Regions from separate parts of the Microbacterium sp. zg-B96 genome, predicted to be linked through region 1. Evidence: predicted binding sites of a transcription regulator. Region 1 holds the regulator's gene; the other holds the start of a gene.
What was found. The regulator HrcA, encoded in region 1, represses chaperone genes, less so after heat shock. The targets are predictions, from matches to a motif close to TTNGCACTCGNNNNNNNCGAGTGCNAA.
Positions count from the first base shown of each region.

Region 2: a site for HrcA is predicted at 7,593-7,619, ahead of groES (co-chaperone GroES). Genes of this name have one in related genera too.

Region 1 is NZ_CP126738.1:1,599,845-1,610,918, reverse strand. It holds gene QNO11_RS07415 (ExeM/NucH family extracellular endonuclease) at 1-3,557, opposite strand, end outside; gene lepA (translation elongation factor 4) at 3,788-5,638, shown strand; gene QNO11_RS07405 (DUF1990 domain-containing protein) at 5,681-6,331, shown strand; gene hemW (radical SAM family heme chaperone HemW) at 6,331-7,548, shown strand; gene hrcA (heat-inducible transcriptional repressor HrcA) at 7,613-8,650, shown strand; gene dnaJ (molecular chaperone DnaJ) at 8,690-9,805, shown strand; gene QNO11_RS07385 (16S rRNA (uracil(1498)-N(3))-methyltransferase) at 9,809-10,543, shown strand; gene QNO11_RS07380 (HIT domain-containing protein) at 10,598-10,945, shown strand; gene QNO11_RS07375 (PhoH family protein) at 10,932-11,074, shown strand, end outside.
Region 2 is NZ_CP126738.1:599,222-610,295, forward strand. It holds gene QNO11_RS02680 (dynamin family protein) at 1-97, shown strand, start outside; gene QNO11_RS02685 (dynamin family protein) at 94-1,605, shown strand; gene QNO11_RS02690 (hypothetical protein) at 1,546-2,148, opposite strand; gene QNO11_RS02695 (IniB N-terminal domain-containing protein) at 2,177-2,902, opposite strand; gene QNO11_RS02700 (LuxR C-terminal-related transcriptional regulator) at 3,000-5,537, opposite strand; gene QNO11_RS02705 (Hsp70 family protein) at 5,578-7,359, opposite strand; gene groES (co-chaperone GroES) at 7,651-7,947, shown strand; gene rarD (EamA family transporter RarD) at 8,029-8,964, shown strand; gene QNO11_RS02720 (ABC transporter substrate-binding protein) at 9,121-10,476, shown strand; gene QNO11_RS02725 (ABC transporter ATP-binding protein) at 10,551-11,074, opposite strand, start outside.

The DNA of each region.
Region 1 (11,074 bases):
CCCAGCGCCGACTCCGACGCCCGGTCGTCGCGGGTGCCACCGGTCCACACCCCGTTCACGAACGATCCGCCGGCGTGCGCCGTGGTGATGTCGGCGGCGACTTCACCGACGGCGGTGTTGCCGACCTCTGCGGCGGCGGCGATTGCGGCATCCACGATCCCGTCGACCTCCGCCACCCGCGGGTACTGCGCAATGAGCACCGCGTCATCGACCGTGGTGCGCGGGACATTGCGCTCGGTGTGCGCGGCGACCTCGCCGGTGGCGGCATCCACCGTCAGTGTGATCTCGCCGATGCGGGCGCCGTAGGAGCCGGTCTGCACCACGGGGCGGGTGCGGTCGGTGCCGGGGATCGGCGCCGACCACGCGTATTCCTTGTGGGTGTGTCCCGTGAAGATCGCGTCCACGTCGGCGGTGGTGTCGTTCACCAGGGCAGCGAACGGTCCACCGGCGGCGAGTTCCTCCTCGAGCGTCGAGCCGTCGGGCGTGCCGGCACCGGCACCCTCGTGATAGAGCGCCACGAGCACGTCGGCCTCGCCGTTGGCGGCATCGCCGTCTGATAGCTCGGCCGCGACGCGGTTGACCGCCTCGACGGGGTCGCCGAACTCCAGCGCCGTGATGCCGGCGGGCGAGACCAGCGACGGGGTCTCCTCGGTGACGGCGCCGATCACGCCGACGGTGAGACCATCCGCCTCGTGCAGCGAGTACTCCGGCAGCGCGGGAGTCTCGGTGCCGGCGAGGTAGACGTTCGCGCCCAGCTGCGGGGCGTCGAATGCGTCCTGCACGCGCCCTTCGAGGTCTGCCCAACCGCGGTCGAACTCGTGGTTTCCGACGGCGCTGCTGTCCAGTTCCAGCGCGTTGAGCACATCGATCGTCGGCTGGTCCTGCGCGATCGACGAGGCGAACAGCGACGCGCCGATGTTGTCACCCGACGACAGGAACAGCACCGGTCCGGATGCCGCATCGCGCAACTGCTCCACGGTGCCGGCGAACTTCACGGTGTTGGCGTCGATGCGACCGTGGAAGTCGTTGATCCCCAGCAGGGTCAGCGCGACCGGCGCGGCATCCGCGCTGAGTCCGACCTTGATCGGGTCGTGATCGCTGGAGCGGTAGACGTCGTCGGCGTAGAACTCGGTGCCGTGGGAGCGGAAGCGGCTGTACTCCAGTGACAGCGCCTCGCCGGAGTTGATGTTCCAGATGTCGGCGCCGCTGGCGCGCCCCCGTGCCTCGTCGTTCAGCAGCACGTGGTCGAGCGATCCCGATAGTCCGGAGAAGCTGTACGACTGCGTGGTCACGCCGAACGCCTGCTCGGCGCTGACGTAGCCGGCTTCGTAGAGCACGTGCAGCGGGTCTTCCTGGCCGTAGGAGTTGAAGTCGCCGACGAGGGCCACGGCTTCGACGTCGCCCTGGATCTGTGCCACCCAGTCGCGCAGCGCGGTGGCCTGGCGCACGCGGGATTCGTTCGACGCGCCCTGTCCGTCGCCGCTGTCGGCGTCGCCGGGCCACGGGCCTGCGGAACCCTTCGACTTGAAGTGGTTGACGACGAACAGGAACGGCTCGCCGCCGTCGGCGGGTTCGAACACCTGCGCGATGGGTTCGCGGGCGTTGCCGAACGCCTGGTCGTCGCCGCTCTCGTCGCCCAGGGCGCGCGCGGCGCCGACGGGGGAGACGGCGGCGGGCTGGTAGATGATCGCGTTCGTGATGACGTCCTGCCCGGCGGGATCGGGTAGCTCGGTGGACGACGGGACGTACGCCCACGTGTCCTGGCCCGCCGCGTCGTTGAGAGCGGTCACGAGGGTCGCGGTGGCCTCGTCGGCCTGCTCGCCGAGGGCAGCGGAGTTCTCGATCTCCATCAGGCCCACCACGTCGGCGTCGAGTTGCTCGATGGCGGCGACGATCTTCGCCTGCTGGCGTGCCAGATCCTCGGCATCCCACGCCCCGCGCTGGTCGCAGCCTTCGCGCACCGTGACGCCGTCGCCGAACCGGTCGGTGTACGCGACACAGGAGGCGTTCTCGGTGCCGAGGGTCGTGAAGTAGTTGAGCACGTTGAAGGACGCGATCGACAGGTCGCCGCCGACGGACTCGGGGGCGGCGGTGCGGGGGTTGGTGAACACGACGCCGTCAGTGCCGGAGCCGTCGCCGGCCAGCGGCGTGGGGGTGTTGAACTTCCACGTGTTGTTGCGGTAGTCCACGATGACCGGCGCGGTGAGCGTCGCGGTCCCGCCGACGACGACCGGCTCGACCAGCGACACGTAGGCGGGGGTGAGCGCACTGTTGGCGGCGCTGAGGAAGTTCCGGCTGGCCCCGTCGTCGAGTGTCACGGCGCGGGCGGCGTTGTCGGCGGCGATCGCGGCCGCCTCGGCGGAACCGGGGCGAGCGGCATCCGTCGGCTGACGCAGCGGCGTGGCCCCTGCCGCGAGCCCGACCTCGCCGTATTGGCCGGTGTTGTAGGTGTTGGTGACGGTGAACGCGCCCTGCGGGGCCACGAGCATGGATTCCAGCGCTTCGCGCTGAGCGGCGGCACCGGGCCAGCCGACGGTGGCCGGGGTCGGTGCCGCGGCGGGGGCGAGCTTCGTCGCCGCGCCGGGCGCGACGGTGATCTCGGTGAGACCGTCGAATTCGGACACGACGCCGGTGACCTGCACGGTGTCTCCCAGCGCGACCTCACCGGATGCCTCCGGCGCGTACACGAACACGGCGTGGGATGCCACGTGGGTCGCCTGATCCAGCGTGCCACCGGTGCCGGGGGTCTGGATGACGTACCCGTTGTACCCGCCGGAGGGGTAGTGGGCCGTCACGACACCGCTCGTGATGACGGTACGCCCGGCCAGCGGGGAGACGTCGGCCGTTCCCTGGATCTCCGCGATCGCGACGACCTCCGGCTCGGGCTCCGGCTCTGGGTCGGGGTCGGTTCCGCCTCGTCCGACGGGGGTGGGGGTGGCCAGGGCGAAGTCGGCGGCGTTGTCGGCGGTGTGGGAGAACTCCGCGTTCCTGCTGACGCTTTGGGAATTTCCGGTCGCGGGAGCAGCGGCGGTGCCTGCGAAGTGGTTGGCCGCGCCCCAGCCGACGAAGTCGACCACTTCGGGCAGGTCCACCAGCCCGGTGGAGCCGGACAGCGGTGTCTGCGCCGACACCAGGGCGACCTTGCCCTGTGATCCGCTGAGCGCGATGGCGCCTTCCACGTCCGCGGTGAATCCGGGCTGCGTCGCATCCGCCCCGGTCGCCTGCCCGATCAGCAGCTGCGCGCCGGCGGGCAGGGTGACGCCGCTCAGCGCCGTCACCTGCCAGTTGCCGCCCGTGGCGGAGGCGTACTGCACGCTGTAGCCGGACAGGTCCACCGCGGCATCCGACACGTTCGCCAGTTCGATGAAGTCCCGGTTGAACGCGCCGCCGGCGTTGCCGCCACCGCCGTACACCTCCGAGATGACGACGGGGGCGTCGACCGTGACGGCGGCGTGCGCGGCCGCTGGCGCGAAGGTCAACCCGGCAGCGGCGGTCGCGAAGGCCGCGACGACGGCAATGGGGCGGCGCGCAGGGCGGGGGTGGGTGCGGTGCGTCACGGTGATCTCCCGAGCGGTTCGGGCGCGTTGGGGGGATTCGCGCAGACACCGTCCGCCGTACTGAGCATTCGGTGCAATCGTTACCTTCGGCAAGAGGCAATTTGGTTAACTCTTTCTCACCGGGCATTTGCTGGCGTGTCAGCGGCAAGCTCCCCTAAACTCCCCCTCCGCCAAGCAGGTACCGATGCACCGACTCAGGCTCAGCCGGGCGCCGGTAGACTCGAGGGGACATGTCACCCCGTGCCCTGAAGCCTCTCGCTCCCGCCGCTACGCCGCCCGAGCAGCTCCGTAACTTCTGCATCATCGCCCACATCGACCACGGCAAGTCGACGCTGGCCGACCGCATGCTGCAAATCACCGGCGTCGTCTCCGACCGCGACATGCGTGCGCAGTACTTGGACCGCATGGACATCGAGCGCGAGCGTGGCATCACGATCAAGTCGCAGGCTGTCCGCATGCCGTGGGCGGGCGCCGACCAGACCTACGCGCTGAACATGATCGACACGCCCGGGCACGTCGACTTCACCTACGAGGTCAGCCGTTCGCTCGCCGCGTGCGAGGGCGCCGTGCTGCTGGTGGATGCCGCTCAGGGCATCGAGGCGCAGACGCTGGCGAACCTGTACCTCGCCCTCGAGAACGACCTGCACATCATCCCGGTGCTGAACAAGATCGACCTGCCGGCGGCAGACCCCGAGAAGTTCGCGGCGGAACTGGCCGGACTCATCGGCGGCAGCCCCGACGACGTGCTGCGCGTCAGCGGAAAGACCGGTGTCGGCGTGGAAGAACTCCTCGACCGCATCGTGCGTGACATCCCGCCGCCCAAGGGCGACCCGAATGCGCCGACCCGGGCGATGATCTTCGACTCGGTGTACGACTCCTACCGCGGCGTCGTGACCTATGTGCGCATGATCGACGGCAAGCTGGAGCCGCGCGAGCGCATCCAGATGATGTCGACCCGCGCGACCCACGAGCTGCTGGAGATCGGCGTCTCCAACCCCGAACCGGTACCCACCAAGGGACTCGGCGTGGGCGAAGTGGGCTACCTCATCACGGGCGTGAAGGACGTGCGCCTGTCGAAGGTGGGCGACACGATCACCACGGCGCGCAAGCCCGCAACCGAGGCCCTCGCCGGTTACACCGATCCCAAGCCGATGGTGTTCTCGGGTGTCTACCCGATCGACGGCAGCGACTACGGCGACCTGCGTGAGGCGCTGGACAAGCTGAAGCTGTCGGATGCCTCGCTGCAGTACGAACCCGAGACCTCGGTCGCACTGGGCTTCGGCTTCCGCTGCGGGTTCCTGGGGCTGCTGCACCTGGAGATCATCACCGAGCGGCTCTCGCGCGAGTTCGGACTCGACCTCATCACCACCGCCCCGAGCGTCATCTACGACGTCACGACCGACACCGGCGAACAGGTCATCGTGACCAACCCCAGCGAATACCCCAACGGGCGGGTCGCTTCGGTGGCCGAGCCCATGGTGAAGGCCGCGATCCTCACGCCGAAGGACTATGTCGGCACGGTCATGGAGCTGTGCCAGTCGCGTCGCGGCTCGCTGCTGGGGATGGACTACCTCAGCGAGGACCGCGTGGAGCTGCGTTACACCATGCCCCTCGGCGAGATCGTCTTCGACTTCTTCGACCAGCTGAAATCCCGCACGCAGGGCTACGCGAGCCTGGACTACGAGCCCACCGGCACGCAGGAAGCCGACCTGGTCAAGGTCGACATCCTGTTGCAGGGTGAAGCGGTCGACGCATTCAGCTCGATCGTGCACCGCGACAAGGCGTACGCCTACGGCGTCATGATGACCGAGCGGTTGCGCAAACTCATCCCGCGCCAGCAGTTCGAGGTGCCCATCCAGGCCGCCATCGGGGCGCGCATCATCGCCCGCGAGAACATCAGCGCGATCCGCAAGGACGTGCTGGCCAAGTGCTACGGCGGTGACATCACCCGTAAGCGCAAACTGCTCGAGAAGCAGAAGGAGGGCAAGAAGCGCATGAAGATGGTCGGCCGCGTGGAAGTCCCCCAGGAAGCGTTCATCGCCGCCCTCTCCGGCGATATCGAGGGCAAGGAGAAGAGGTAACTGCACGCCGTCAACGCAACCCCAGGAAGTAGGCTGGATCCCATGCGCCGCGGGACTTTCAGGGACGAGACGGTCGACTACGCCGCCGTCGGGGCGACGCAGGCGTCCGATCTGCTGCAGTACCCGCCCGAGCGCAGCATCCCCGCTCACGAGTCATGGCGCATCGGCAGCGGCGAGGCCCGCTTCCACACCGCCGGTGACGCGCTGCTGTCGTGGGGTCCGCTGCGCGGTGCCGGTCTGGAACTGTCCGACGTCCGCCCTGCTTCCGGTCCGACGTACTCCGGTGTCGCCTTCGACGCCGAGGGCACCCCGGTGGCCCCGAGCCGCCACGAGACCGAGCAGCGCTACGACGCCGACGGCACCCCCTATGTGGGTCCCGGTACCACCGTGCGCGTGCAGGGTCGTGTCAAGGGACATCGCGCCGACGCGGAGCTGCGGGTGATCTTCTGTACCGAGGAATCCCGCCGCATCGGTTTCGCCCTGGGCACCGTCGGTGGTTCGGTCGTCAGCGGCGAAGAGTCGTTCATGCTGGACTGGCTCGACAACGACGAGGTCTGGTTCACGGTGCGAGCATTCGACGCGCCGGCGTCCGCGCTGTACCGAGTGCTGCCGGCGCTGATCCGCCGCCGTCGGCGGGAGCTGTTCCGCAGGTATCTGCAGGCGATCTCGCCGCTGTACACCACCTCCTCCTGATGGTCTCCACCCTTCCCGTCGGCGAGCCAGCGCCGCCCGACGGCGCGCTGCCCGCCGACCTGGCGCCGGATCCCACCATCGATTTCGGTGCCTACCTGCACGTGCCGTTCTGTCGGGTGCGCTGCGGCTACTGCGACTTCAACACCTATACCTCCAGCGAACTGCGCGGCGCCCGCCAGGATCAGTACGCCGACACGGTGCTGCGGGAGATCGCCCAGTCACGTCAGGTGCTGGCCGATGCCGGTGCGCTCCGCCCCGCCACCACGGTGTTCTTCGGCGGCGGCACGCCCACGCTGCTGCCGGCGGGGGATCTGGGTCGCATGCTCGCCGGTGTGCGCGACTGCTTCGGACTGGCCCCCGGCGCCGAGGTGACCGTCGAAGCCAACCCCGACACCGTCACCGACGCCGTCGCGGCAGACCTCGCCGCCTCCGGCGTGAACCGACTGTCGATCGGCATGCAGTCCGCCGTGCCGCGCGTGCTGGCGGCGCTGGACCGCACCCACAACCCCGAGAACGTCGCCACCGCCGTCGCATCCGCCCGACGCGCGGGTCTGGACGTCAGCGTGGACCTCATCTACGGCGCACCGGGGGAGACGCTCGACGACTGGCGTCGTTCGCTGGAGACCGCCGTGGCTCTGGAGCCAGACCACATCTCCGCATACGCGCTGATCATCGAAGAGGGCACCAAGCTGCACCGCCAGATCCGCCGTGGCGAGGTGCCCGCCCCCGACGACGATCTGCAAGCCGACATGTACGAGCTGGCCGACGCTACGCTCGCGGCCGCCGGCTTCGACTGGTACGAAGTGTCGAACTGGGCGCGCGGCGAGGCTCACCGCTCGCGGCACAACCTCGCCTACTGGCGCGGCACCGACTGGTGGGGGTACGGACCCGGAGCGCACAGCCACGTCGCTGGCCTGCGCTGGTGGAACGTCAAGCACCCCGCCGCCTACGCACAGCGGGTGACCTCGGGGCAGTCGCCGGCCGCCGGCCGGGAGCGACCGGATGCCGCATCGCGGCGGCTCGAGGACGTGCTGCTGCGCTCGCGCATCCGCGACGGGATCGAGATCGCCGAGCTCGAGGACTCCGGCCGCGCAGCGGTGGCACCCCTCATCGCCGACGGCCTGATCGACGGCCCCCAGGCACTGCGGGGCCGCATCGTGCTCACCCTCCGCGGCAGGCTGCTGGCCGACGCGGTGGTGCGCGCCCTCACCGCGTGACGCTTTCGGCGGTCGGCGCGATAGAATTGGCACTCACGGACGACGAGTGCCAGGGGGGAGCAACATGGTCAGCGAACGCGGATTGCAGGTACTGCGCGCCATCGTGCAGGACTATGTCGACACCCACGAGCCGGTCGGCAGCAAGGCCATCGTCGAGCGGCACGCCTTCGGGGTCTCCGCCGCGACGATCCGCAACGACATGGCGCTGCTGGAGGACGAAGAGCTCATCGTCGCGCCTCACACCTCGTCCGGCCGCGTCCCCACCGATAAGGGCTACCGCGTCTTCGTCGACCATCTGGCGCAGCTGCGCCCGCTGACGGCGGCGCAGCGGGCCGCCATCGAGTCGTTCCTCGACGGTTCCGGCGACCTCGACGACCTCCTGGCGCGCACCGTGCGCGCGCTGACCCGGCTCACCGGTCAGGTCGCCATCGTGCAGTACCCCTCGTTCGCCCGCGCGAACGTCTCCCACGTCGAGCTGGTCGACCTCGGCTCCGGCCGTGTCATCGTCATCGTGGTCACCGACATCGGCCGTGTCTCCCAGCGCATCGCGATGGTCCCGCCGGACCTCGACGACGAGGGCATGTCGCGGGTCCGCACGCGCCTGGCCGCCATGCTCACCGGCAACAGCGTGCAGGGCGGGGCCCAGGCGATCGCCGAACTGCTGGCCAAGCCCGCCCAGCACGGATCGTTCGATGCCGCCATGCGCGCCATCGCCGCTGTCGTCGCCGAGGAGCTGGAGGAGTTCCGCCAGGACCGCCTGGTGCTCGCCGGCAGCGCGACGCTCGCGCGGCGCGAGCAGGATTTCCGGGGGAGCATCTCGCCACTGCTCGAGGCCATCGAGGAGCAGGTGACCCTGCTGAAGCTGATGACCGAGATGGTCCCCGACGAGCAGGGTCTAGCCGCGAGCATCGGGCGCGAGAACGAGCCGTTCGGGCTGGCCGAGGCATCCGTCATCACCGGCGACTACGACGCCACCCGCTCCCGCGCCCGGATCGGCCTGCTCGGCCCCACCCGCATGGACTACCCCACGAACTTGGCGGCCGTCCGCGCCGTCGCCCACTATCTCAGTCGGCTGCTCGAAGAAGACGAGAACTCCCGCTGACCAATCCCACGCCGCGCTCGCGCGGCACGAAAGGCGAATGTGGCTGACCACTACGACGTACTCGGCGTGTCTCGCGATGCGACTCCTGATGAGATCAAGAAGGCGTACCGACGTCTCGCGCGCGAACTGCACCCCGACGTCAACCCCGGCGAGGACGCGTCCGAGCGGTTCAAGCTCGTGACGCACGCGTACGACGTGCTCAGCGACCCCGACCAGCGCGCCCGCTACGACATGGGCGGCGACGGCAGCGGGTTCGCCGGTGCCGGCGGCTTCAGCAACTTCGGCGACATCTTCGAGACCTTCTTCGGCGCCGGTGGTGGCGGCGGTGGCCGCGGCGGACGTCCGCGCTCCCGGCGCGAACGCGGTCAGGACGCGTTGGTGCGGGTCACGCTGCAGCTGGGCGACGTCGTCTTCGGCGTGCACCGCGACATCGACGTGGACACGGCCGTGCTCTGCGATACCTGTGAGGGTTCGTGCTGTCAGCCCGGCACGCAGCCGGCCACCTGCGACATCTGCCACGGCACCGGGCACGTGCAGCGCACGGTCCGCAGCCTCCTCGGCAACGTCGTCACCTCGCAGCCGTGCAACGTCTGCCAGGGCTACGGCACCACGATCCCGTTCCCCTGCACCACCTGCCAGGGCCAGGGGCGCGTCCGCGCCCGCCGCACGGTGTCGCTGGACATCCCCGCCGGCGTAGAGACGGGACTGCGCCTGCAGCTGCCCGGCTCGGGCGAGGTCGGACCGGCCGGCGGCCCCAACGGCGACCTGTACATCGAGGTCACCGTGGCGGCCCACGAGGTGTTCAGCCGCGACGGCGACGATCTGCTGGCGACGCTGGAAGTATCGATGCCGGATGCCATCCTCGGCACCACGACAACCATCGAATCCCTCGACGGTCCGGTCGACCTGGAGGTGCGCCCCGGCGTGCAATCAGGGGATGTGCTGACAATCAAGGGCCGCGGCATCACGCCGCTGCGCGGCTCGCAGCGCGGTGACCTGCGCGTGGGCGTGCAGGTGGTGACCCCCACCCGGCTCGACAGCAAGCAGCGCGCGCTGATCGAGGACTTCGCCAAGAAGACGAAGGCGCCCGCGCCCCGGCTGGCCGAGTTCCACCAGGGGCTGTTCACCAAGCTGCGCGACCGCTTCCGCGGCTGACCTATGGCCCTTCACTTCGTCGACGATGCCGCCGAAACCGCCCGCACCGGCGATCGGGTGACCCTCACCGGTGCGGAGGCCCACCACGCCGCCGCCGTCCGGCGCGTGCGCGTGGGCGAGGCCGTGACCCTCGGCGACGGCCGCGGCACGTGGCTGACCGGCGTGTGCGCGTCAGTCGCGCCCCGTGAAGTGGTCGTCGAGGTGACCGGCCGCCAGGACGTCCCCGCGCCGCAGCGGCGGGTCGTGCTGGTGCAGGCTCTGGCCAAGGGCGACCGCGACGAACTGGCCGTGCAGGCGGCGACCGAGCTCGGCGTCGACGAAGTGGTGCCGTGGCAGGCCGCGCGCAGTGTTTCCCGCTGGGATGCCGCCAAGGCCGAGAAGGGCCGCGCCCGCTGGGCGACCATCGCCCGCGAAGCCGGCAAGCAGGCCCACCGCGCGTGGCTTCCCACCGTGAGCGCTGCCGTGTCCACGCGTGAACTCGCGCAGCGCGCCGCCACCGCGCGGATGCTGGTGCTCGAGCCGACGGCATCCGTCGCACTGAGCGCACTGGACCTGGGCGACGATACGCGGGACGTGCTGCTGGTGGTGGGCCCCGAGGGCGGCATCGCCCCCGACGAACTGCAGGCGCTGGATGCCGCGGGCGCGGTGCTCGTGCGCCTGGGCGACACCGTGCTGCGCACCTCGACCGCCGGCCCCGCCGCGCTGGCGCTGGTCAACGCGACGCTCGGGCGCTGGTGAGTGCTGTCCGCACCCACCCGAAGCCCGGGCATGAAGGCTCGGTAGACTGAAGGCATGACCGAAGCGAGCGTGTTCACGCGCATCTTCAACGGCGAGATCCCCTCGGAGATCATCGCCGAGACCGAGAACGCCTTCGCGATCCGCGACATCGCGCCGCAGGCCCCGGTACATCTGCTCGTCATCCCCAAGACGCAGGAGTACCGCAACGTCGCCGAACTCGCCGCGGGCGACCCGAGCCTGCTCGCCGAACTGGTGGGTCTGGCCTCGAGCCTGGCCGCCGAACACGGCGACGGGGACTTCCGGTTGGTGTTCAACACCGGCCCCGATGCCGGGCAGACCGTCTTCCACGTGCACGCCCACGTGCTCGCCGGAGGACTGAAGGAGTCGCATGTCGGTGGCTGACACACCCGACGCCCCGGAGGGCGTCACTGTCGACCGCATCTGGGCGGACGGCGTCGCGATGGTGCAGCTGCTCGGTCCGCAGGACCGGCTGCTGCGCGTGGTCGAACGCGAACACCCCGACGTCGACGT
Region 2 (11,074 bases), 1.0 Mb from region 1:
CGCCCAGTTGCGGCTGCGGCTGTCGCGGATCGAGCAGCTGCGCGCGCAGATCCGCGAGCTCCCGATGCCCGAGCACCCCGACCAGGTCGGCGCATGAGGCGGGTGGGCATCGGCGAGATCGCCGGTGTGGTCTCGCAGGCGCGCGACCTGTACGCCGACGACCCCGCCGCGATCGAATTGCTCGACGCATACGATCGGCGGCTGAACGAGCCCCTGCGCCTCGCGGTCGCCGGCGTCGTCAAGGCGGGGAAATCCACCCTGCTCAACGCCCTCATCGGCGAGCAGGTGGCGCCGACGGATGCGGGGGAATGCACGAAGCTGGTGGTCTGGTACCGGTACTCCCTCACTCCGCGGGTGACGGTGCATCTGGCCGATGGGCGCACCGAGCGGCTGCCGGTGCGCCGCAGCGACGGCGCCCTGGAACTGGACCTGGGCTCGATCGACATCGACGAGGTCGGCTGGATCGACGTCGCCTGGCCGTCGGAGCACCTGCGCACCACGGTGCTGATCGACACCCCGGGCATCGCGTCACTGTCGGCGGCGACGTCGCTGCGCACGACCCGGTTCCTCACCCCCGACCACCGGCCATCCGACGCCGACGCGATCATCTATCTGCTGCGCCACATCCACGCCTCCGACGTGGCGTTCCTGGAGTCCTTCCGCGACACCGTGGCCGGCTCGTCCCACACCGTGAACGCGGTGGGGCTGCTCTCCCGCGCCGACGAGATCGGATCGGGCCGCATCGACTCGCTCATCTCGGCAGCTCGTATCGCCGAGCGCTACCGCCGCGACGGGGAACTGCGTGCCCTGACCCTCGGGGTGATCCCGGTGGCGGGCCTGCTGGCCGAGGGAGCTCGGACACTGCGGGAGAGCGAGTTCATCGCGTTCCGCGCGCTCGCCGCCCTCACCCGCGAGCAGCGGGAGCGATTGTTCGTATCCGTCGACCGCTTCACCCGCGCCTCCGCCGATACCGACCTGAGCGTGTCGGTGCGCCAGCGTCTGCTGGCCCGGTTCGGCTTGTTCGGGGTGCGCCTCGGGGTCGCTCTGGTGCGCGGCGGTGCGCACACCTCGTCGGAGCTGGCCGAGCGGATGATCGCGCAGAGCGGCCTGATCGACGTGCAGCGGTTCGTCGCCGACCAGTTCCGCTCCCGGGTCGCCGCTCTCAAGGCCCGCACCGTGCTGGACGGGGTCACGGACCTGCTGCGCGAGAAGCCGCGGGCCGGCGCCACCGGTGTGCGCATCGCGATCGAGCGGGTGTCGCTCACGGCACACGACCTGCGCGAACTCGCGCTGCTGGCCCAGCTGCGCACGTCGGTGTCGGCGCTGCAGCCGGAGGACGAAGCCGAGGCGGAGCGGATCGTGGGCGGGGCGGGGGACTCGGCCTCCGCACGCTTGGGGCTGTCCGACCTGGCGACGAAGGCCGACGTGCGGGAGGCGACAGCGCAGCGGCTGGCGCACTGGCGGATGCTGGAGCAGTCGCCGCTGAACGACCGCACGACGACGCAGACGTGCCGGGTGGTCGCGCGCAGCCTCGAGGCGATCGCTTCAGAGGTCGGCGCCGCTCACCCCGGGGGCAGCGGTTCGGACATCATGCCGTCGCGCTGACCACTTCAGCGCCGGCGGCAGCACGCTGAACCCCAGCGCGAGCAGGGCCAGCGCCACCTGCAGAGCCAGGATGCGGGTCAGCGGCAGCCCGCGTTCGCCCACGGCGACGAGTTCGCGGATGCCGATCAGCGCGATCCCCAGCAGCACCACCGACCCGAACTGCCACCAGCGCGCCTTGGGGCGGCGGTTGTTGAACGAGACCAGCGACGTCACCTGCACCAGCAGCACGACGGCGAGGATGCCGAACGCGGTCCAGTAGATGATGTCGGCTGCCGTCGTGTAGGTCTCCTCTGCCCGGGTGGCATCCACCGCCTTGACAGCCTCGACCATCGCCGGCAGTTGCGTCTCGCGGATGATGAACAGGTACACCACCGCCACCGCCCCGGTCAGCATGCTCAGCACCCAGCCCAGCTGGGCCGCGCGGATGCTCACCGGCGGGGGGAGCTTGACGATGACGGGGGCGGCCTGCTTGCCCGCCAGGCTCGGCCGGGCGGGGGCCTGCGGCGCACCTTCGACCCTGGGGCGACGAGCTTCTGGCGCCACCGGCGCCTGCGGACGAGCGCGTTCGACGTCAGAAATCGTCGCTCCCGGTCTCGTCGATGACGGTGTCGGTCGATTCGTATACGGTCGTGGACTCGGTGTCGACCGCGGTCTCCTGGTAGGTCGTGGCGGAGTCGTTGTACGAGCTTTCCGCCGTCGTGGTGGTCGACGAATCGTTGCCGGAGCCTGTCGTGGTCGTGGCGGTCGAGCTGTCGGTGGTCGTCGACGTGTCGGTCTGCTGGTTGTTCGACCCCGCGGTCACCGTCGTCGTGGTGTCGTTGCCCATGTTGACGTTCTCGCCGGCGTTGACGTTGGTCGAGTTGTCCTCGGTCTGGTCGATGTCCACATCGTCGCCCGCGGCGATCGATCCGTCTCCCGAACCCACGACGGCCTCGTTGTCGAAGGTCTGGGTCACATCCCCCGCGGCCCAGATGTTCTGGTTGACCGATTGGTCCACGATGGTGTCGCGGTCGTCGATGGTGAGGTTGTTGACGATGTTCTGGATCTCGCGCACCACCGGGTTCACCGACGGGCTCGGCGGGTCCGGGTTGGGGTCGGCGGCGACGACGACCGCCGGGCGTTCGGCGATGACGGGGGCCACGGCGCAGACATCTTCCGCCCGCACCTGCGACAGCCCGCGACTGCCCAGCGCCGCAGCCGGGTCGGCTTCGAACTCCTCGACGGCTTCCGGGTCGCGCAACAGGCTCAGGATGAATTCGATCAACGCGTCGGCGACGGTGGCGACGGTGATGCTCATGGTGTGCTCCTCTGCAACCGAGATGGATCCGATTTCAACGCTAGGTCTTCAGGTCGGGCGCCGCGTCGGGGCTGCGCCCCCCATTCCACCGCGCCCACTAGGGGACCGCCCCCGGGGGCAGGGGGGATGGGCTGTCGCCGGGGGCTGCCAGCCCGCCGCGCAGCTTGTCGAGCAGGTCCGAGCGCGACGTGGCGCCCAGCCGTTGGCGGATGCGGGCGATGTGGTGCTCGGCGGTGCGGGGCGAGATGAAGATCGCCGCGCCGATCTCGGCGTAGGTCTTGCCCTGCAGCACGAGCTGGGCGACATCCTGCTCGCGCGCGCTCAGCGCCGGCCCGGTCGCGGCAGCGCCCTCGTCGGTCGTCGGCTCGGCGGCGGTGTCTTCGCGGGGGTGCAGCTGCCGCGCGCAGGCCAGCAGCCGGGCCGCCACCCGGCGGTCATCGGTGCGCCCCGCGCCGTGGCCGGCCAGGCGTGCCCCGTCCCAGGCGAGACCGATCGAGGCGAGCTGTGAGGCGGCAGACTCGACCGCGTCCGGATCGACGCGACCGGCCAGCACATCCGTCCACACCCGCCCGGCCTGTGCCATGGTCGCGGCCGTGCGGCTGCGCGCGGCCGCCGACAGCAGCCTGCGGGCATGGGGTTTGAGCGACTCGGGATCGTTGGAGAGGATGCCGCGCTGCACGCCAGCCCAGTACAGGGCGGTGCTCCACAGGGCGGGGGATCCGAGATGGTCGGTCAGCGCCACCGCGCGGTCGAAATGATCCGCGATGCGGTCGCCCTCACCCAGTCGTGCGGCGGTGACGGTGAGCTCGGTCAGCGGCAGCAGGATGAACAGATCGAACCGGACGCGCAGCAGCGACTCGCGCGCGCCGCGCCATGCGGTGGCCAGTGCCGCGGCGTCGCCGAACCGCCGGGCCACCCCCACCGCCACGGCATCCGACACGATCCGGTCGCGGGTGGACAACTCCCGCACCGCTGCCCGCACCCGCGCGCGGGCGGCCTCCGCCTCGTGCGGGCGCTCCCGCTGCATCGCCACCCATGCGCTCCACAACTGCAGCCTGTCGTGGGCCCACGCCCCGCCGTGTCCGCCGCGGACGGCGTCGGCGAGCACCGTGGCAGCCACATCCGGTTCGCCGAGCTGGAGCGCCGCGGTGGCCGCGATCACCGCCGGCAACTCGGGTACGGCTTCGGCCGACCCCGACGCGGTGTGCATCTCGGCGGCGCGGACGAGATCGCCCAGCCCCGCGGAGCCGTCGCCGTCGAGGGTGGACTGCAGGCCCGCCACGAGCAGCTCGGATGCCACGTCGAGCGTGGAGGGGACCCGCTGCGGCGTCGGCATCGCGCTTTCGCGTGCGGCTTCACCGTCGCCGACGGCGAAGGCCACCGCGACCGATGCCGCGGCGGTGCGCGGCGCGGTGGGCGGGTGTGCGCGGTGGATGGCGTGGCTGCGCTCGGTGAGCCCGCGTGCCGACCACAGGGCTGCGGCGAGGTCGGTCGCCTCGGCGGGGGCCGGGGTGCCGGCCTGCGCCGCGCGATCCAGTTCGACGCCGACGGCGTCCAGGCTGCCCAGCGCCCACGCGGCGCGTGCCCGCCCGAGCGCGGCTGTCGCGGCATCCGCCCCGGCGTCGGCGGCCAGCGCGAACAGCGCCAGCGCGCGCTCGGGCTGCTCGTCGATGAGGGAGTCGGCCCGTCGCAGCAGCCGATCGGCCAGCCGAGGCTCCCGCACGCGTGCGGCGACCGTGTCGGCGACGGTGTGCTCAGGGGCGAGCGAGAGCAGATGCAGCAGCCGGTCCGGTGAGACCGTGGCCTGCACCGCTTCGCGCACAACCGGTGCCGGCGTCCCGTCCATCAGCAGCAGCCCCTCCGCGTGCGCGGCGGCCACGACGGTGTCGGCCGGATCCTCCGGCCACCCGGTGGGCGCACCTTCCAGCAAGCAGATCAGCTCGACCCCATCGCGCACCTCGGGATCGATCGTGCGCAGCCGGTGGGCGATGATCGCCGACAGGGCGTCGGAGACCGCGCGCAGGCTCTCCTGCTCGTCGGCGAGGGCGACTTCGTCGTCAAGATGCAGGGCCTCGACAACGAGCCACGGCACGCCGCCGCACAGCGTCAGCAGGGCCTCCACGCGCCCGGGCGGAAGGGCGCGCTGGTGGGCGGCGAGCCACGCGGCGACATCGTGCGCGGAGAGCCGGTCCAGCACGATCGTCGGCCGCTCCTGCTGCAGCCGGCGCACCAGGAGCTGCAGGGGAGCGCTGCGCGGCCACGGCCGGCAGGCGACGACCACCTCGCAGGCGGGATCGTCCAGGCGGTGCAGCACTGCCTCGAGTGCCTCGGCATCGAGGCGGTGCGCGTCGTCGACGAGGAGCACGTCGTCCGGCTGCGCCGCGCTGAGATCAGCCGCATCGGTGACGCGGGTGATGGCGCGCCCCCGCGCCTGCAGGGCGCGGCGCACGTGGCGTAGCACGCTGGACTTTCCGGAGCCGGCGGCGCCAGTGACGACGGCCCGGGCCGGGGCGTCGTCCGTCGTCAGCGCCGCGATGTGACTGTGCGCGAGGCGGGACCACAGGGCCGGTCTTTCCGTGGCCGGCTCGGCACGGATCACCGAGAGCGGCGGGGACGAAATAGAAGCCAATGACATGGTTCTCCTGGACGGGCGCGCACCGGGGGCGGGCACCCGATCAGACGGTGTACTCGGGCGGACTCGGCTCGGACAGCGGGCCGGGGTCCGCGGGGGTCGGTGATTCGGGTGTGGGGTCCGACGTCTCGGGGGCGGGGTCGGTGGGCTCCGGTTCCGGTTCCGGATCGGTCGTGGGCTCCGGTTCGGGCTCGGGGTCAGGCTCGGGCTCGGGGTCGGGCTCGGGCTCAGGTTCGGGATCCGGCTCCGTCGTCGGTTCCGGCTCGGGAGAGGGGTCGGGGGCGACGACAGGCGCCGCCGGGTTCGGCGCGGGGGTGGGCCTGCCCGGCTCGGCGGACGCGTCGGCCGAGCCGGGGCGCGCCGCGCTGCGCGGCGCAGCCGGGTTCGCGGTGGCAGGTTCGCGTGGTGTCGCCCTGCCGGGGGCGCGCCGCTCGGACGGACCAGGGGCGTCTTCGGTCGCGGGCGGCGCCGGAGCCGTCACCAGCGGGGCGGCCTCCGGATCGGAGGTCGGCAGGGCCTGCGGCTGCGCGCCGTCCCACGCCCACGGCAGCATCGCCGAGGCGCGCTGAGCGTCGTCGTCGCCCAGTGCGGTGTCGACCGGCGCTCCGCCCAGCGCTGATGCGCTCAGGGTGATCATCGTCGCCGCGAGCGCGACCACGCCGGTGCCCGAGAGTGCTCCGGCACCGATGCGACGGAACCAGGATCGTGGCGGTGCTGCGGCAGCGGTGGCATCCGCGGCGTCGCCGGCGGCCCCGTCCGGCAGCGCGGGCGCATCGTCGAACTCGGCCACGGCGCGCGGTGCCGCCGCCAGACGCTGTGCGGCGAGAGCGCCGGCCGCGCCCAGGGCGATGATCGCCTTCGGGTCGGCATCCGTGGCGATGGGCAGGTCGAATCGCGCGGACAGCCGCTGCGCGATGCGCGGGATGCGGGAGGATCCGCCGGTGAGCAGGATCGCATCGACGCGATCGGCGGGAACAGCGGCCGATTCGAGCGCGTCGGCCAGCGTCTCCGCGGTGCGGTCGATCGCCTCTTCGATCATCGCCTCGAACTCGTCGCGGGTGAGGCGCACCGTGGTCTCGCGCTCTCCCAGCAGCACCGGGATAGACGCATCGCTGTCGAAGGACAGTGCCTCCTTGGCATCCACGCATTCGCGTCGCAGCACCGCCACGCCCATCCGCGCGCCGCGATCGACGGCGAGGGCTGCGGCGGAAAAGCCCGCCACACCGAGCGTGTGACGCAGCACCGCGTCATCGAAGTCGGCACCGCCGAGATCGCGGATGCCGGTGGGCTCCCCGGCCGGCACCAGGGTGTCGTCGGCGTCCTTACGGAGGATGACGGCATCGAACGTGCCGCCGCCGAGGTCGTAGACGGCGAGGGCATGCCCCGGTTCCAGCGGGTTGATCATCTCGTAGCGGCGGGCCGCGGCCTCTGGCTCGCTGACGATGGCGACTTCCCCGAGTCCGGCTCGCGCCAGCGCCCCGGCAATCAGGTCGGTGCGGTAGCCGCCCCAGGTGACCGGCACCGTGACCGCGACGGCATCGGGGGAGTGGCCCTCGCGCTCGCGGATCGTGTCCACCACCCACGCCACCATCCGGGCGAACAGCTGCTCGGCGGTGAAGCTCTGGTCTCCCGCGACGATCGGCACATCATCGCCCACCCGACGCTTGAACTCCCGGATCAGACGGTCCGGCGCGGTGAGGCCCCGGCGCTCGGCGGCATCCCCCCACAGGAGCTCGCCCGAGAGTGCGAAGGCGGAACTCGGGACGCTGTCGGCGTGACGTCCGAGAGCGAACGGAGTCGTCGAGATCTCCCCATTCGATCCCACACGTGCAACGGCTGCAGCTGTCCTACTGGTTCCGACATCGACGGCGATGACGTACCCCACTACGTGTCCCTTCCCCCCGGAATTCGGACAACGGCCTTGCGGTCGCGCTATGTATATCACCTGTCAGGAGGGCGCACCAGGGGTGCGCATGCACCCCCGAGCACGCGACCGTCATGCGGCGTCATGGGCTGGCACTCGCGTTGCGGGAGTGCCAGCGTCCCCGTACACTGGCGTTAGCACTCTCACTGGGTGTGTGCTAACGAGTCTTCAGTTTCAAGAAAGAGGTAGACCGTGTCGGTTTCCATCAAGCCGCTCGAGGACCGCATCGTCATCAAGCAGGTCGAGGCCGAGCAGACCACCGCCAGCGGGCTGGTCATTCCCGACACTGCGAAGGAGAAGCCCCAGGAGGGCGAGGTCGTCGCAGTGGGCCCCGGTCGCATCGACGACAACGGCAACCGCATCCCGCTGGATATCGCCGTGGGCGACCGCGTGATCTACAGCAAGTACGGCGGGACCGAGGTCAAGTTCGGTGGCGACGAGCTGCTGGTGCTCTCGGCGCGCGACGTGCTGGCGGTCGTCGTCCGCTGAGCAGCGACGCTTTGTGAAGGACCCGGATGCACTGCATCCGGGTCCTTCGTCGTCGTTGGGGGCCCCTAGGCTGGATCGGTGATGACGGCTGCTGCTGCTGACCCCGCTCGCGAACGGATGCTCGGCGGCGTCTACGCGTTCATCGCGTATTTCCTGTGGGGCTTCATGCCTCTGTACTTCCTGCTGCTGGCCCCCACCGGGCCGTGGGAGGTCGTCTCGTGGCGGGTGCTGCTGTCGCTGGTGTTCTGCCTGCTGCTGCTGAGCGTGACGCGCTCCTGGCCGAAGATCCTGGCGATCATCCGCCGCCCGCGGCTGCTGCTGTGGACCGCGGTGGCCGGCGCCCTCATCTACGTCAACTGGCAGGTCTTCCTCATCGCCACGCTCACCGGCCACGTGCTGGAATCGAGCCTCGGCTACTTCATCAACCCGATCGTCACGGTGCTGCTGGGCGTGCTGGTGCTGCGCGAGCGGCTGCGCGTCACGCAGTGGGTGGCCATCGGCATCGCGGTGGCCGCAGTCCTCGTCATCGTCGTGGGCTACGGCACGTTCCCCTGGATCGCGCTCACGCTGGCCGCCTCGTTCGGTGTCTACGGCCTGGTGAAGAAGCAGCTCGGCCCTGCGGTGGATGCCATCAGCGGACTGACGCTGGAGTCGTTCTGGCTGATGCCGGTCGCGATCGTGCAGCTGGCGGTCGTTGCGGCTACGACCGGGATCACGATGGGCTCGGCGGGGCCGGGGCACGCGGTGCTGCTGTGCCTGGCCGGCGTGATCACCGCCACGCCGCTGCTGTTCTTCGCCGCCGGCGCGCGCCGCGCGCAGCTGACCGTGATGGGGCTGCTGCAGTTCGTCGCGCCGGTGCTGCAGTTCGCGATCGGGGTGTGGCTGGGCGAGGACATGCCGCCGGAGCGCTGGGTCGGGTTCGCGCTGGTGTGGGTGGCGCTGATCCTGCTGACGGTTGATTCGCTCCGTCACGCCCGCCGCGTTCGCGGCGTCGACGACCTCAGTGCGATCACCTGAGCGCAGCGGCATCCGCTGGTCGTTATCGATCCGAGACCCTTCTGTTTCAGACCGTTAACACATCGCAACACTGACGACGCGGACCCACGATTAGGTTGGACGCACCGGAGCGGCACCCGACGAAGCCGCGCCTTCATGAATCAACTAGGGAGCACTATGAGCGTCTTCACACGTTCGCGCGGCGCCAAGGTCCTCGGCGCAGTCGCCGTGGCCGGAGTCAGCGTGATCATCCTTGCCGGCTGTACCAGCGGCGGGGGCGAGCCTGAAGAGACAGCAGGCGGCGAAGCCGCAGGTTTCGAGTTTCCGATCGACTGCGATGCAGCGGCTCCAGCGGCGTACACGCCGGAGTACTCCTCGTCTTCGACCGGGCCCGGCACCGACCTGACGTACACGATCGGCACGGCCCTTCCCGTCACCGGGAACCTGGCGTTCCTCGGCCCGCCGGAGATCTCGGCCACCGAGTACGCCGCCGCAGAGATCAACGCCGCCAACAAGGGTGTGCAGATCAACCTCGTGCAGGGCGACTCGGGCGACACCGACAACAAGGCATACGAGACGGAGATCCCGCGTCTGCTGGGTGAGGGCGCCACGGCCATCGTCGGCGCGGCATCCTCTGGCACGTCGCTGCAGTTCATCGACTCCGTCATCGCCGCCGACGCGATCCAGTTCTCGCCCGCGAACACCTCGGCTGCCTTCACCGGCTACGAGGACAACGGCCTGTACTGGCGCACCGCTCCCTCCGACGTCCTGCAGGGCGAGGTCCTGGGCAACCTGATCGCTGCCGACGGCAACGAGACGCTGGGCATGATCGTGCTCAACGACTCGTACGGCACCGGCCTGGCGTGCTTCACGAAGGAGTCGTTCGAGGCTGCCGGCGGTGAGGTCGTCGCGACCTCGCTGTACAACACCGGTGACACCACCTTCTCGACGCAGGTCGAGGACGTGCTGGCAGCCGGCGCCGACGCGATCGCGCTCATCACGTTCGAAGAGGTCACCACGATGATCCCCGAGTTGGTCGCGGACTTCCCGGCCGACAAGCTCTACTTCGTCGACGGCAACCTGTCGAACTTCGGTGATGAGTTCGAGGCGGGCACGCTGGCAGGCGCCAAGGGCACCTACCCGGCGGTCGACCCGGCCGCGACGGACGAGTTCCGCACCGCCCTCGAGGCGTTCTGGGTCGAGCAGGGCAATGCCCCGCTGAAGGACTTCACCTACGCGCCCGAGTCCTACGACGCAGTCGTGCTGCTGGCACTGGGTGCGCTGGAGGCCGGCTCGACGGCGGGCCCGGATGTGGCAGCCCACCTGCAGCAGGTGTCGGGTGGCACGGGTGAGGGCACGAAGTGCACGACGTTCGCCGAGTGCGCCGACATCATCGTCGCGGGTGAGGTCGCCGATTACGACGGCGTCTCCGGCCCGGTCACCTTCAACGAGGTGGGCGACCCGACCGAGGCGACCATCGGCGTCTTCCAGTTCGACGACGAGAACAACTACAGCTTCCTCAACATCGGCTGATCAGCCTGAGGAACAGCAGCGGCCCCGGTCTTCGGACCGGGGCCGCTGCTGTGTGTTCGCGGGTGTGGCGCGCGTCAGGCGCCGAGGGTGCCCAGGTACAGGCCGATGACCTTCGGGTCGTTCAGCAGTTCGCGTCCGGTGCCGGTGTACGCGTCGCGGCCCTGGTCGAGCACGTAGCCGCGGTCGCAGATCTGCAGGCAGCGGCGCGCGTTCTGCTCGACCATGATCGTCGTCACGCCCGCCTTGTTGATCTCCGACACCCGGATGAACGCCTCGTCCTGCCGGGCGGGGGACAGCCCCGCCGACGGCTCGTCCAGCAGCAGCACGTGGGGGTCCATCATGAGCGCACGGCCCATCGCGACCATCTGCCGCTCGCCGCCGGAGAGCGATCCGGCGCGTTGATTGAGGCGCTTGGCGAGGTCGGGGAAGATCGAGGTGACGAATCCGACCCGCTCGTCGAACGCCTTCGGACGCTGGTAGGCGCCCATCTGCAGGTTCTCGGCGATCGTGAGGCTGGGAAAGACGTTGCTGGTCTGCGGCACGAAGCCCACGCCCTTGGCGACGAGCTTGTTGGCGCGCAGACCGGTGATGTCCTCGC